2 regions of the Pseudoalteromonas sp. SWXJZ10B genome follow, and region 1 is predicted to be linked to the other one. Evidence: predicted binding sites of a transcription regulator. Region 1 holds the regulator's gene; the other holds the start of a gene.
What was found. Region 1 encodes MetJ, which represses methionine synthesis genes. Its sites were predicted from a motif close to TAGACGTCTAGACGTCTA; they were not measured.
Positions count from the first base shown of each region.

Region 1 (3,535 bases):
CTTGATTCTATCGATATTGAAGTTAAGCACAAAACAACAGAAGACTTTATTAATACGGTTGCCAACATTGCCGACACATTCGGTGGTATTAACCTTGAAGATATTAAAGCACCAGAGTGTTTTGAAATAGAAAAAGCATTAATAGAGCGTTGTAGCATTCCTGTTTTTCATGATGATCAACACGGTACTGCCATTGTAACGGCTGCTGGTATGTTAAATGCGCTAGAAGTACAAGGTAAGTCAATTGAAGATGCAATTATTGTATGTTTAGGTGCAGGCGCTGCCGCTGTTGCGTGTATGGAGCTGTTAATTAAGTGTGGTGCACTGCGTGAACACATTTATATGCTTGACCGCAAAGGTGTTATTCATACCCGCCGCGATGACTTAAATGAATATAAACAGCTTTTTGCTAACAATACCGATAAGCGTACATTGCAAGATGTAATTGCAGATGCGGATGTATTTGTGGGTGTTTCTGGCCCTAACTTATTAGCGGCTGAAGATTTAAAGCTAATGGCTGCAAAACCAGTTGTGTTTGCATGTTCAAATCCAGATCCTGAGATTGATCCTGCACTTGCGCACGGCGCACGCAACGATTTAATCATGGCAACAGGGCGCTCTGATTACCCTAACCAAGTTAATAATGTTTTATGTTTCCCGTTTATTTTCCGTGGTGCGCTTGATGTACGTGCAAGCGCTATTAACGATGAAATGAAAATTGCTGCAGTAGATGCTATTCGAAGTATTGCCAAAGAGCCAGTACCTGCAGAAGTTTTAAAAGCCGCTGGTGTAGATAAACTAGAATTTGGTGCGCAGTATATTATTCCAAAACCAATGGATCCACGTTTACTGCCGCGTATAGCAAGAGCTGTTGCACTTGCTGCTATTGAGTCGGGTGTAGCACAAATTGATTTACCAGAAAATTATATGCGGTAATACCAATCCGCAATAATACTTAATCAATTTGAGGGATTAAATCTGACGTTAACTACGTTAAAAATTTCTGATATAGAACAACTAAATAACGAAATTTTTGCCTTGTTATCGACACGATTTTCTTCCCTCAAAATAGATCACTTCATTAAGCGAATTGGTATAAATCTATACAGTAGATCTATGCAATAAAATTTAGACATAAAAAAACCTCAGTAATTACTGAGGTTTTTTTTATCTTTGTAATATTTATTCTTCGTTTAAAACGGGTACTTCTAGACCCATTTCTTGCATTATTTTTTTAACTTCTTCTGGCACTTTTTCGGCGTTATCTTTACGTAAGTCATCGTCATTTGGTAAAGGTTGGCCAGTAAAAGCATGCAAAAATGCCTCACATAGCAATTCACTATTTGTAGCATGGCGAAGGTTATTGATTTGACGACGTGTACGTTCGTCAGTTAATACCTTTAATACATTTAGCGGGATCGAAACGGTGATCTTTTTAACTTGCTCTGATTTTTTACCGTGTTCTGCGTATGGGTGAATATACTCACCATTCCATTTAGCCATAAGATGTATCGTTGCCTCAGATTATTAATTTCTCACACGGTATAAAAAGCGTGTAAATATGCGTGAAATTCTATCGATTTAAAAAAGATAGTCAAATAATAGATACCGATCTATCTTAATAAGCCTATTGTAGGTGTAAAGATAAGCACACTTTTGTGAGCTAAAATGTGTTATTCGCAGAGGCCCCTTCTACTTTTAGCCATCTAGAGCTTTAAAATACTTTGACTTATCAAAACGGATAACTTACTCTTTTAGACGTCTAAACATCCAAATTAATCAGGTGACGAATATGAGCGAAAAAAACAAAGCAACCATTGCTGTACGTAACGGCGTTGATGCTGATAAACATCATGGTGCGGTGGTACCGCCAATTTATTTATCGACTACTTATTCGTTTGCCGACTTTGATACTAAGCGTGAGTATGATTATGGTCGTAGCGGTAATCCTAATCGTGATATTTTAGCTGAGACGCTTGCTAAGCTTGAAGGTGGCGCTCGTGGCATAATTACAGCTACAGGCATGGCTGCCGTGCATTTAGCTACTCAGCTACTTAATAGTGACGATACGTTAGTAATTCCACATGATTGTTATGGTGGCAGCTATCGTTTATTTACATCTTTACAAAAACGCGGACTACTAAAGCTCGAAATATTAGATTTAACAAAAGAAGAAAGCCTTCAACAAATTTTAGTAATTAAACCTAAGCTTATTTGGATAGAAACCCCAAGTAACCCAGTACTTCGTTTAACAGATATTAAAGCGGTTACCGATGTTGCAAAGCAATGCGGTGCATTGGTGGCTGCAGATAACACGTTTTTGTCGCCTGCTTTACAAAACCCTATTAAATTTGGTGTAGATATTGTGGTGCATTCAACCACTAAATACATTAACGGACACTCAGATGTAGTAGGCGGCTCAGTTATTACCGCAACACAAGAGCTTGGTGATGAGCTTGCTTGGTGGGCTAATAACATTGGTATTACGGGTGCGCCTTTTGATAGCTATTTAACGCTTCGTGGTTTACGTACTTTAAATGTGCGCCTAAGGCAGCATCAAGAAAATGCCCTGGCAATAGCTAAGTATCTTGAAAGCTCTGAATATGTAAGCCAAGTTTACTACCCAGGTCTTGAGTCACATCCTCAACATGAGCTGGCTAAAGCACAGCAACTTGGTTTTGGTGGCATGGTGAGTTTTGATATTAAAGGCGATATAAACGACGCTGCGGCATTTTTAACTAGCCTTAAAACGTTTAGTTTAGCTGAGTCACTAGGTGGCGTAGAGAGCTTAATTTGTCACCCTGCAACTATGACGCACGCAGGTATGGAGGCAACAGCACGTTTAGAAGCGGGCGTGGGCGATACGCTTATTCGTATTTCGGTAGGTATTGAAGATATACGCGATTTAGTCGCTGATTTTGAGCGAGTGTTTGAACTTGTAAAACCAGGGCAAAATAAAAATGTTGGCCGTGTAGGCAAAGGAGCAGGCACTTCTGGCGGTAACGTTAAATTAAGTGCAGCCCGTCCGGCGCTTTGGTAAGTAATACCAATCCGCAATAATACCTAATCAATTTGAGGGATTAAACCGCACGCTAACTTCGTTAAAAATTTCTCATATAGAACAACTAAACAACGAAATTTTTGCCTTGTTATCGACACGGTTTTCTTATCCTCAAAATAGACAACTTAATTAAGCGAATTGGTATAAATATGGTCAATTGTGTACATAAATTTGGTGGCTCGAGTTTAAGCTCAAGTGAGCGATATCAAAGCGTAGCTAAAATAATTATTGGGCGTACTCAGACGGGCGACTGTGTTGTGGTGTCTGCTGCAGGTAAAACTACAGATACACTTGTGTCGTTGTGGCAAAGCTATCAAAAACAAGATACTCAAGCAGTCGCTGATATTTTACTGCAGTTAAATAACCATCAAAGTGATTTAATAGAGCAGCTATTAGAAGCTGATTTAAAACGAAGTGCACTTAAAACACTAAGTATAGAACTTAGCTATATTGCAGAACTTGCTCAAGCTGAGC
Region 1 is NZ_JADYXD010000005.1:183,038-186,572, reverse strand. It holds gene I6F54_RS06945 (malic enzyme-like NAD(P)-binding protein) at 1-936, shown strand, start outside; gene metJ (met regulon transcriptional regulator MetJ) at 1,183-1,503, opposite strand; gene metB (cystathionine gamma-synthase) at 1,793-3,040, shown strand; gene metL (bifunctional aspartate kinase/homoserine dehydrogenase II) at 3,211-3,535, shown strand, end outside.

Region 2 (3,535 bases), on a different contig from region 1:
ATAGCGTTCTCTAGCGCACGTAATGTTTCAACGTCCAAGTCATTGGTTGGCTCATCGAGTAGTAACACATTGCCGCCAGCTTTTAATAACTTAGCAAGGTGTAAACGGTTACGCTCACCACCTGATAGGTCTTTAACAAACTTTTGCTGATCGTTACCTTTAAAGTTAAAGCGACTTACATACGCACGACTTTGGAACTCAAAGTTACCAATTTTTAGTACGTCTTGGCCGTCTGATATTTCTTGGAAAACAGTTTTGCTTTCGTCCATACCGTCGCGGAACTGATCAACAGTAGCAAGGTGTACGCTTTCGCCAACGGTAATGCTACCGCTGTCTTGCTTTTGCTCACCACTGATCATTTTAAACAGCGTTGATTTACCCGCGCCATTGGCACCAATAATGCCCACAATGGCACCTTTTGGCATGCTAAAGCTTAAATCGTCAATTAAAACGCGATCGCCAAAACTCTTACGAAGATTCGTTACTTCAAGCACTTGATCGCCTAAGCGCGGGCCAGGTGGAATAAACATCTCGTTAGTTTCGTTACGTTTTTGGTAATCAGACTGCTGCATTTCAGTAAACTGAGCCATACGTGCTTTTGACTTAGCTTGGCGACCTTTAGGGTTTGAACGAACCCATTCAAGTTCTTGCGCAATTGATTTTTGACGTGCTTTTTCAGATTTTTGTTCTTGCTGTAAGCGCGCATCTTTTTGTTCAAGCCAAGAAGAGTAGTTACCTTCCCATGGAATACCTTCACCACGGTCAAGCTCTAATATCCAACCAGCTACATTATCAAGGAAGTAACGGTCATGCGTAACCGCCACAACAGTGCCTTCGTAATCGTGTAAAAAGCGCTCTAACCATGCAACCGACTCAGCATCCAAGTGGTTAGTAGGTTCATCGAGAATAAGCATGTCTGGTTTTTCAAGCAGTAATCGACATATAGCAACACGACGACGCTCACCACCTGAAAGGTGCTCAATTTTAGCATCCCATTCTGGCAGGCGAAGTGCATCAGCAGCACGCTCTAAAACGTTATCAATGTTGTGACCATCGTGCGCCTGAATAACAGCTTCAAGCTCGCCTTGCTCTTTTGCAAGTGCGTCAAAGTCAGCGTCTTCCATGGCGTATTCGTTATACACTTCGTCAAGACGTTTAAGTGCGTGTTTAACTTCGCCAACAGCTTCTTCAACAATTTCACGAACTGTTTTGCTTTCGTCTAAAACAGGCTCTTGCGGTAAATAACCAATTTTTGTACCAGGCTGAGGATGTGCATCACCTTCAAAATCTTGGTCAACACCGGCCATAATACGTAGTAACGTAGATTTACCAGAACCGTTTAAACCAAGCACACCAATTTTAGCGCCAGGAAAAAAATGTAACGAAATATCTTTTAAGATAGTGCGCTTAGGTGGCACAACCTTAGATACTCGACTCATCGAGAATATAAATTTATCAGGTAAAACCATGGAGGAAAGCCTTCAAATAATAATAAAAATTTCAATGTTGTATTGTAGTGGCTGACAGGTGAAACAGTCAACGAATGGCGGGTTTTAAAGCACTAAAGCATGCTTGTAAGTAAAGTATAAAATCATGAATAAATTTCATTTAGACATCTATACATCTAGAGGTTGATATTTTTTACTTTCAGTTCATAATTAAGCTTCGGTTTTTATGAGCAGGAGTAAAGTATGCCAATTACAGTAAAAGACGAGTTGCCGGCAATTGCACGTTTACGTCAAGAAAACGTATTTGTAATGCCTAAAACACGTGCAAAAACGCAAGAAATACGCCCAATGCGTTTGGCTATTTTAAACTTAATGCCTAATAAAGTAGAAACCGAAGTTCAGTTTATCCGCTTGCTTGCCAACTCGCCTTTGCAAGTAAACGTAGAGCTGCTGCGCCTCGACACTCACCGCAGTAGTAGCAACTCAGAAGAGCACCTTGATACCTTTTATCGTTATTTTTCTGAGGTTAAAGACAACAATTACGACGCATTAATAGTAACTGGCGCGCCACTTGCGCATTTAGAATACGACGATGTAGCGTATTGGGATGAGCTAAAGGTCATTATTGATTGGGCTGAGCAACACGTTACCTCTACGTTATTTTCGTGCTGGGCAGCACATGCAGCGCTATACCATCGTTACAATTTAAAGCGCGATTTAAAAGACGACAAACTGTGTGGCGTATTTACTCACCAATGTTACTTTGATCACGGCGCACTGACTCGCGGGTTCGACGACACCTTTTTAGTACCGCACTCACGCTATGGTCACATTGATATAAATAAAATAAACGCCTGCGATGAGCTAGTTGTACTGGCAGGTTCTGAGCGAGTAGGGGCTTACTTACTTAAAAATAAATCGGGTAGCCAAGTGTTTATAACCGGTCACCCTGAGTATGACGCCAACTCGCTAAAAGCAGAATACGACCGCGATTGTAAAAAAAGCCCTAATGCACCAAAACCCGAAAATTATTTTCCGGATGACGATGCAACCAAACAACCTTCAAAAACGTGGCAAAGCCATGCTTTTTTACTTTTTTCGAACTGGTTAAATTACTACGTGTACCAAACCACACCGTATGATATTAATTTAGTTAGCCAAGACGTGAGGACTAACAACTATGCCGAATAACGCTCCTACAAATAATAAGCAAGCCGAAATAAGCGCCGCATTAAAAGAACGCATTTTAATTTTAGATGGCGCTATGGGCACCATGATCCAAGATCATAAGCTAGAAGAAGAAGACTATCGCGGAGAGCGTTTTAAAGACTGGCATGTATTAATTAAAGGTAATAACGATTTATTAAGCCTAACCAAGCCTAATTTAATCACTGATATTCATCGTGGTTTTTTATCAGCGGGCGCCGATATTATCGAAACCAATACGTTTAACTCGACCACTATTTCGATGGAAGATTACGACATGGCAAGCCTAAGTCGTGAAATAAACCTAGAGTCGGCTAAATTAGCACGCGCCATTTGTGATGAATTTACGGCTAAAACGCCAGAAAAACCACGTTATGTAGCCGGTGTTTTAGGGCCGACATCTAAAACGTGTTCAATTTCGCCAGACGTAAACGATCCGGGTTACCGAAATGTCACCTTTGACAAGCTGGTTACTGCGTATATTGAATCAACACTTGCATTAATGGAAGGCGGCGCCGATTTAATACTAATCGAAACTATATTCGATACCCTTAACGCAAAAGCCGCCTCGTTTGGCGTAGAAGAAGCCTTTGAGCAAGCAGGACGTAAATTACCAGTTATGATTTCGGGTACTATTACCGACGCCTCTGGTCGTACGCTTTCGGGGCAAACAACCGAAGCATTTTATAATTCTATTCGCCATATTAAGCCTATTTCAATTGGTTTAAACTGTGCGCTTGGTCCTGATTTACTGCGCCAGTATGTAGAAGAGTTATCGCGCGTGTGCGAAACCTTTACATCGGTACATCCTAATGCGGGCTTACCAAATGAGTTTGGTGAATACGACTTAGAAGCGGGCGATATGGCAACCGAAATTATCG
Region 2 is NZ_JADYXD010000008.1:114,238-117,772, reverse strand. It holds gene ettA (energy-dependent translational throttle protein EttA) at 1-1,469, opposite strand, end outside; gene I6F54_RS09900 (homoserine O-succinyltransferase) at 1,692-2,639, shown strand; gene I6F54_RS09895 (homocysteine S-methyltransferase family protein) at 2,629-3,535, shown strand, end outside.
Region 2: I6F54_RS09900 (homoserine O-succinyltransferase) is a predicted target of MetJ. The motif match lies at 1,610-1,627, and genes of this name have one in related genera.